Regions from separate parts of the Afipia carboxydohydrogena genome, predicted to be linked through region 2. Evidence: riboswitches for the same ligand, from Rfam matches in the RefSeq annotation. Region 2 holds a riboswitch; the other holds the start of a gene.
What was found. A riboswitch is a leader RNA that binds a small molecule or an ion and turns the genes downstream of it on or off. The one in region 2 is predicted to bind S-adenosylmethionine.
Positions count from the first base shown of each region.

Region 1: another riboswitch for S-adenosylmethionine. It lies ahead of AFIC_RS14880 (O-succinylhomoserine sulfhydrylase); the one in region 2 lies ahead of metX (homoserine O-acetyltransferase MetX).

Region 1 covers NZ_CP113162.1:3,069,250-3,073,460, reverse strand. Annotated here, with positions in the region: gene AFIC_RS14890 (SGNH/GDSL hydrolase family protein) at 1-309, shown strand, start outside; gene AFIC_RS14885 (SGNH/GDSL hydrolase family protein) at 312-1,247, shown strand; gene AFIC_RS14880 (O-succinylhomoserine sulfhydrylase) at 1,303-2,505, opposite strand; SAM riboswitch at 2,578-2,657, opposite strand; gene AFIC_RS14875 (2'-deoxycytidine 5'-triphosphate deaminase) at 2,720-3,862, shown strand; tRNA gene AFIC_RS14870 (tRNA-Gly) at 3,947-4,020, shown strand; gene AFIC_RS14865 (hypothetical protein) at 4,195-4,211, shown strand, end outside.
Region 2 covers NZ_CP113162.1:725,337-729,547, reverse strand. Annotated here, with positions in the region: gene AFIC_RS03485 (TIGR02594 family protein) at 1-143, opposite strand, end outside; gene metW (methionine biosynthesis protein MetW) at 337-990, opposite strand; gene metX (homoserine O-acetyltransferase MetX) at 992-2,200, opposite strand; SAM riboswitch at 2,259-2,338, opposite strand; gene AFIC_RS03470 (chorismate mutase) at 2,478-3,326, shown strand; gene hisC (histidinol-phosphate transaminase) at 3,345-4,211, shown strand, end outside.

The sequences.
Region 1 (4,211 bases), 930 kb from region 2:
GCCGCTGTGCAGAAGGCGGATGCCGACGTCATCCTGATGAATCTGCAATACAGCCCGCGCATGGAAACGGTGCTGGCGGCGACCAACTACAACGATACGCTGCGCGTCGTGGCGCAGGAGCATGGTGCGCCGCTGTTCGATCGTTTTTCGATCATGCGCGCCTGGAGCGAGGCGGGAGACTTCGATCTGTTCGCGCAGGCCCACAGCATCGGCGTTGCCGCGCGGGTGCATGATTGCCTCGGGCGCGCGCTGTCCAAGCTCGTGATCGAGGCCGCGCATATCAACCCGGCCGAGCTCGGGGTGCGCTGACGATGCGGCAGCGCCATTGCAAATTGCTCGTGGCTGTAGGGCTGCTCGGTATCCTTGCGAGCGCGCCGTGTCCTGCCGCGGGCGAGACGCTCGCGCAGTCGGAGACGCCGATGGCGGCAACCGATGGGGCGCCTGCAAGGCGCAGCCTTCCCGGCAAGGCGATCGATGCCGCGAAAAATGCCGCGAGCCGGGCCGGCGATGTTCTGACCCGCATTCCGTGCCTGCCGCCGAAAGGCGCGGGGGCGGTCTCCGCCTCGCTGCCGCGCGTGGCGCGCAAGCTCAATGCGGGAGAGCCGATCACCATCGTGGCGCTGGGATCGTCGTCCACCGCGGGCTACGGTTCGACCGCATCGACCTACACCTATCCGAGCCGTCTGGCCGAACAGCTTCGGCGAAAATATCCGAGGGCGCGCATCAGCGTCATCAATCGCGGCATGGGCGGTCAGGAGGTGCGGCAGATGGTCGAGCGTCTGCAATCGAGCGTGCTCGATTCAAATCCGGATCTCGTGATCTGGCAGCTCGGCACCAATACGGTGGTGCGTGGTGAGGATAGTTCCGGCATCGCGGCGTTGGTCGAGTCTGGCATCACAAGGATACAGGCTAGGGGTGCCGACGTGGTGTTGATCGATCCGCAATACGTTCCCGCCGTGACCGCGAAGAAGGAAGGCGCGAACAAGATGGTGAAGCTGATCCGCGAAGTCGGGCGGCTGCGTCATGTCTCGGTCTTCCCGCGCTTCGAGGTGATGCGGCAATGGCATGAGGACGAGAAACTGCCGTTCGAGAGTTTCTCGATCTCCGACGGGTTGCACATGAACGATTGGGGATACGCTTGCTTCGCCCAGTTGCTCGGCGACACCATCATCAAATCGGTCGGGGAAGCCAAAGCCGAACCCGGCACCGAAAGGCCGGGAAGCGTCATGAGCTTCAGGCCGATGTGAGGGCATGAAAAAAGCCCGCCAGACGGCGGGCTTTTTGAATGGCGGCGCGCTTGCCTCAGACTTTTTCCAGCGCGCCCTGAACGTCCTCGATCAGATCGTCGACGTGTTCAAGGCCGACCGAGAAGCGGATAAAACCGTCGCCGATACCAAGCTCGGCACGTTCCTCCGGCGTCAGACGCTGATGCGTCGTGGTGGCGGGATGGGTGACGATGCTCTTGGAGTCGCCGAGATTGTTGGAAATGCGGGCGACCTGAAAACCGTTCAGGGCGCGGAATGCGCCTTCCTTGCCGCCCTTCACCTCGAAGCCGATCATCGTCGATCCCGCGCGCATCTGCTTCTTGATGACATCGGCCTGCGGATGGTCGGCGCGGCCGGGATAGATCAGCCGCGTCACTTTCGGATGCGTGGCGAGAAAGTCCGCGATCTTCGCGGCACTTTCGGTCTGCGCCTTGACGCGCACGCCGAGCGTCTCGAGTCCCTTCAACAGCACCCAGGCGTTGAACGGCGACATCGAGGGCCCGGTCTGGCGGAAGAAATTATGGATGTGCTCCATGATGAACTCTTGCGACGACAGGATGATGCCGCCGAGACAGCGGCCCTGACCGTCGATGTGCTTGGTCGCGGAATAGACCACCACATCGGCGCCGAGCGCGAGCGGGCTCTGGTAAAGAGGCGTCGCGAACACGTTGTCCACCACGAGACGCGCGCCGCCCTGATGGGCGATCTTCGCCACTTCCGCGATATCGACGACTTCGAGCGTGGGATTGGTCGGGCTCTCCAGAAACAACGTCTTGGTGTTGGGGCGCATCGCCTTGCGCCAGGCGTCGAGGTCGCGGCCATCCACCAGCGTGGAGGTGATGCCGTAGCGCGGCAGCAGCGTTTCGATGACGTAGCGGCACGAACCGAACAGCGCCCTTGCCGCGACGACATGATCTCCGGCCTGAAGCGGCGCGAGCATCGCGGTGGTCATCGCGGCCATGCCGGTCGCGGTGGCGCGCCCGGCTTCGGCGCCTTCAAGGGCTGCCATGCGGCGCTCGAACATCGCAACCGTGGGATTGGAGAATCGCGAATAGAGAAAGCCGGGCTTCTCGCCCTTGAAGCGGGCTTCGCATTCCTCCGCGCTCTCGTAGGTGAAACCCTGCGTCAGGAACAGCGATTCCGACATCTCGCCGAAATCCGAACGGATCGTTCCGGCGTGGACAAGGCGGGTTTCGGGGCGGTAACGGGATGAATTCAGATCGCTTTTTGTGTCGGACATGCGGACCTCCAATGGCGTCTTGCCTGGAAACAAGGCGCAAAAAACCGGCCTGGAAAAAATCCAACGGCCGGGGGCACAAGGTCCGCGGCCTGTTTAGCGACTTATTTTACGTGGCTGCAAGCCGGCCGGCCCAAATCACCACGGGATAAGTCCGAGGCTTAATCCGCACGGCTCTTTCCGTCAAGCAGCCCATCGGATAACGGGGTAAATGCCCATGCATAGCTCACTCCCGAGGGGACCGGATTTGGCCTTCTCTCTCCCCGCCAACGCCAACGGTATTCTGCCCGATCGCATGATCGCGGCCATGGAGGAGAGTGGCCTGATCCTGCCGGCGTTTCCGTTCGTGGAGAGCCAGATTCAGCCCGCGAGCCTCGACCTGCGGCTGGGTGAGGTGGCTTATCGCGTGCGCGCGAGCTTCCTGCCGGGGCCGGATGTCACGGTCGCCGAGCGCATCGACGAATTGAAGCTGCATGAGGTCGATCTTTCCGACGGCGCGGTGCTGGAGACCAACTGCGTCTACATCGTCCCTCTGCTGGAAAGCCTCGCGCTGCCGCAATCGATTCTGGCGTCGGCCAATCCGAAAAGTTCGACCGGGCGGCTCGATGTGTTCACCCGCGTGATCGCGGACGGCACGCGGCGCTTCGACATGATCGGCGCGGGCTATCACGGCCCGCTCTATGCCGAGATCAGCCCGAAGACATTTCCGGTGCTGCTGCGGCAGGGATCGCGGCTGTCGCAGATCCGTTTCCGCACCGGCGCGCCGCTCCTCGACAACGACGAACTCGAAGCGCTGCATCAGCGCGAGCCTCTCGTCGATTGCGATAACGCCGATCTGACCGGCGGCGTCGCGGTCAGTGTCGATCTGTCGGGAGAAGGCTCGGACGGTTTCGTCGGCTACCGCGCCAAGCGTCACACCGGCGTCGTCGATATCGACCGGCGCGGCGGTTACGCCGTCGACGATTTCTGGGAGCCGATCCGCGCCCGGCCGGACGGCAGCCTGATCCTCGATCCCGGCGAGTTCTACATTCTCGCCTCGAAAGAAGCCGTGCAGGTGCCGCCGAACTATGCCGCCGAAATGGTGCCGTTCGACCCGCTGGTCGGCGAATTTCGCGTGCACTATGCGGGCTTCTTCGATCCCGGTTTCGGCCATGCGGGCGCGGGAGGGCAGGGATCGCGCGCGGTGCTCGAGGTGCGCTCGCGCGAGGTGCCCTTCATTCTCGAACACGGCCAGATCGTCGGCCGTCTTGTTTATGAAAAGATGCTGGCGCCGCCGCAGACGCTGTACGGCACCCGCATCGCCTCGAACTATCAGGGCCAGGGGCTGAAGCTCTCCAAGCATTTCCGCGCGCCGGGCTGAAGGCGCGTTTGGTTAACGCGGCTCCGTCCCGCTGCCGTCAGGTTTGCAAAATCCGGACGGTTGGGCGATGGTGGAACGGACTTCGCGGGCGTAGTTCAATGGTAGAACGGCAGCTTCCCAAGCTGCATACGAGGGTTCGATTCCCTTCGCCCGCTCCATCTCCTCTTGCGTTCCATCCGTGACGCTTCGGCCACGCAGTTCCGCCGGAGTGCATCCGCCGTGCAACACCGCATCGAAATCATCCGCGCCTGAGAAGGGCGATCTGGACAAAGCTCCGGACTCGCAACACGCTGTCGATGCCTTGCTGACACAGCCGGGCGGGGGACGCGACGATGAGATTCGTGACCGG
Region 2 (4,211 bases):
TGCTGGCTGACGTGATGCCTGCCGTGATGGCGCGGACGCGCCTCAGCCGGATTGGTGATCGCCGCAACCGCAACCGCAACCGCAACCGTACACATGACACAGGCTGCGAGACGCAACGGCGAAAAAGTCGTGGATCGTTTCATTCTTCGAAGGTTCCTTTACGCAGACATTTCGCGCACGCAGCGCGAGATGGCGCGTAAGACCCCTTTCGATGTGGCGAGAAGACGGCACGATATGTCAGCGCATGACAGGTATTCGCCATGCGGGCAGACTGGGGGCACTTCCGGCCCTCACATCCGAAAGAATCGCGGAAATGCCCTATTTTGGCCGCTCAGATTAATTGCGCCGGGTGAGCAGAAACACCCCCTGCTCGCCGAACATATTCCAGAACCACCACGGCGCGTTGAGGCGCAGCGGCCTTCCGTAAAGGTCGAGCGCCACCGCGCGTTCCATCCTGACGTTGATCTCGTCGCACAACTGGACGAAATCCTTGATGGTGCAGAAGTGAATGTTCGGCGTGTCGTACCACGTCGCGGGCAGATTCTCGGTGCGCGGCATATGCCCGCCGACCAGCAATTGCAGCCGCATCCGCCAGTGACCGAAATTCGGAAACGAGACGATGGCGCGGCTGCCGATGCGCAAAAGATTTTCCAGCACCTTGCGCGGCTGCCGCGTCGCCTGCAACGTCTGCGACAGGATCACGTAATCGAACGAGTCGTCGGGATAACTGTCGAGGTCGGTGTCTGCGTCGCCCTGCACCACCGCGAGGCCCTTGGCGACGCAACTGTTGACGCCCTCGCGCGACAGTTCGATCCCGCGCCCGTCGACGCCGCGCGCTTCCAGCAATTGCAAGAGATCGCCCTCGCCGCAGCCGACGTCGAGCACCTTGGACCCCGGCGCGACCATTTCAGCGACCAGAAGATGATCGCCGCGAACGCCGTCGATCTTCGGGAGTTGCGCTGTCGGGCGGAAAAATTCAGGCGCGTTCATGTCAGCTCACAGTATTCAGGCCATGCGTGCTCGCGGCCGCTTCCAGAAAGGCGCGCGAGATCGCGAAGAATTCAGGCTCGTCGAGCAGGAATGCATCGTGCCCCTTGTCGGTGGTGATTTCGGCGAAGGAGACGCGCGCGCTGCTCGCGTTCAGCGCATGCACCACGGCGCGCGCCTCCGAACTCGGAAACAGCCAGTCGCTCGTGAACGAGATCACGCAGAAGCGCGTCCGCGTGCCGAGAAACGCCGCCGCCAGCACGCCGTTATGATCGGCGGCGATGTCGAAATAATCCATCGCGCGGGTGAGATAGAGATAGGAGTTGGCATCGAAGCGCTCGACGAACGACGAGCCCTGATGGCGCAGATAGCTTTCCACCTCGAAATCGGCGTCGAACGAAAAAGTCGGTTCGTCCCGGTCCTGCAAACGGCGACCGAACTTGCGATGCAGCGCCGCGTCAGACAAATACGTGATGTGCGCGGCCATGCGCGCGACGCCGAGGCCGCGTCGCGGATGCGTGCCGTGCTCGAAATATCGCCCCTGCCGCCAGTCCGGATCGGCCATCACCGCCTGACGGCCCAATTCATGGAAGGCGATGTTCTGCGCCGAATGCTTCGCGCCGCAGGCGATCGCCAGCGCCGCGAACACCCGTTGGGGATACGCGGTCGCCCATTGCAGCACCTGCATGCCGCCCATCGAGCCGCCGACCACCGCGAACAGTTTGGTGATGCCGAGATGATCAATCAGCATCGTCTGCGCGCGCACCATGTCGGGGATGGTGATGACCGGAAAATCCAGCCCCCACGGCTTGCCGGTGGCGGGATTGGTCGAGGACGGCCCGGTCGAGCCCATGCAGCCGCCGACGACATTCGAGCAGATCACGAAATAGCGGTCGGTATCGATCGGCTTGCCCGGCCCCACCAGCGTCTGCCACCAGCCGGGCTTGCCCGTGACCGGATGCGTGTTGAACACATGCTGGTCGCCGGTGAGCGCGTGGCAGATCAGGATCGCGTTGGAACGGTCGGCATTGAGCGTGCCGTAGCTTTGATAGGCGATCTGGAACGGCGAGAGATCGACGCCGCAATCGAGATGCAGCGGCTTGTCGGCGCCGAACACGACAGACGGCGACGACGGATGGTCCGCCTCGCGCGCGCGCTCCTCGCTGCGGGTGGGTTTTTTGCCGGCCGGTTGTCGGCTTGCAACGTCGGACATCGTCTCTCCCGGACCCTTCAGGCCCAAAAAAACCGGCCTGAACCAATTGTTCGGCCGGGATCACATGTCCCCGGCCTGTTTAGCGAATTCTTTAACGTGGCTGCAAGCCGGCCGGCTCAAATGACCACGGAACACAGGAAAAATAGTCCTGCGACCCTAGCCCGTCAAGACGCATCGGGCGGGTGCATGGCCGCCAACCGCCGTTAAGCATGAAGGTTTTCTTTGCTTTCGGGCACCGTCTTTCCTAATCAGAACCCCTGTCGCGAAAGCTGTCTGCATGCCCGATACACCTGCCCCCATTTCACTCCAGGATTTGCGCCACGAGATCGATACGATCGACGAGCAGGTGCACACGCTCTTGATGCGGCGCGGCGATATCATCGACCGCCTGATCCGCGTGAAGCAGACACAGGAGGTCGGCTCCGCGTTTCGCCCCGCGCGCGAGGCGGACATGATGCGCCGTCTCGTGACGCGGCATCACGGCATCCTGCCGCTCGACACCGTTGAGAGCATCTGGCGCGTCATCATCTCGACTTTCACTTACGTGCAGGCGCCGTTCTCCGTGCATGCCGACCTATCGTCGGGCGAAAGCGCCATGCGCGACAGCGCGCGCTTCCATTTCGGTTTCACGGTCCCGTTCCTCGCTCATTTCAACGCAGGCGCGGCCGTCGAGGCGGTCGCGAAATCGCGCGGCGATCTCGCTCTGGTCTCGGCCACATCGAGCCAGACGCCGTGGTGGAGCGCCCTCGAACAGCCGGGCGCGCCGAAGATCATCGCGCGGCTGCCGTTCGTCGAGCGCGCCGACCATCCGGCCGCGATGCCGGTCTTCGTCATCTCCCGTGTGGCGGACGATGCGCTGGTGACCGAGATCGAGACCTGGAGCCTGCATGTCAACGGCTGGAGCCCGGCCGCCGCCCGCGCCCTCTCGCCCTTGTCCGACGTGCTGGCGGTCGCGGACGCCGCATCGGGCACCGCCGCGCTGCTGGTGTCGGTCGCCCACACCGACGGCGTCGAAAAGATCATATCTGCCCTGACCGAGGCAGGCGCAGCCGTGCGGGCATCCGCTCTCGTCGGCGGCCACGCAACGCGCTATAGGGTGCCCACGGCCGGCACCGCCGCGCCCTGAATTTTTCTGGAGCCCACAATGTCCCGCCCCGTGCCGAAGCCCGGCATTCTCGATATCGCGCCTTACGTGCCCGGCAAGAGCGGCGCGGGCATGCATGGGCGCGTGTTCAAGCTGTCGGCGAACGAGGCGGCTTTGGGTCCCTCGCCGAAGGCGGTGGAGGCATTCAGCCGGACAGCCGCAGGGCTTGAGATTTATCCGGACGGCTCGGCGCGCCTCATGCGCGAGGCCATCGGCCGCGCGTTCGACATCGATCCCGCCAATGTCGTCTGCGGTGTCGGCTCGGGCGAATTGCTGCACACCATCGCCAACATCTATCTCGGCCCCGGCGACGAGGCGATCCACACCACGCACGGTTTCCTGCTCTATCCGATCGCGACCATGAGCAACGGCGCGACGAACGTCGTCGCGCCGGAGACAAACTTCACCGCCGACGTCGACGCGATTCTCAAAGCCGTCACCCCGCGCACGAAAATCGTCTGGCTCGCCAACCCGAACAATCCCACCGGCACCTATGTGACCGCCGCCGAAGTGCGGCGGCTGCGCAAAAATCTGCCGCCGCAAACGCTGCTGGTGCTGGATGCGGCCTATGCCGATTTCTGCTCGAACGCCGACTATGAAGCGGGCATCGAACTGGTGAAGGAAACCGACAACACCGTGATGGCGAGGACCTTCTCGAAGATCCACGGCCTCGCCGCCGTGCGCCTCGGCTTCATCTTCGGGCCCAGCCACCTGATCGACGTGGTCAACCGCGTGCGCGATCCGTTCAATTCGAACGGACCCGCGATGCAGGCAGCTATCGCCTCGCTCGCCGACACCGAGCACTACAAGGCGGCGCAGACGCACAATGAAAAATGGCGCGCATGGCTGACGGATGAAATCTCAAAG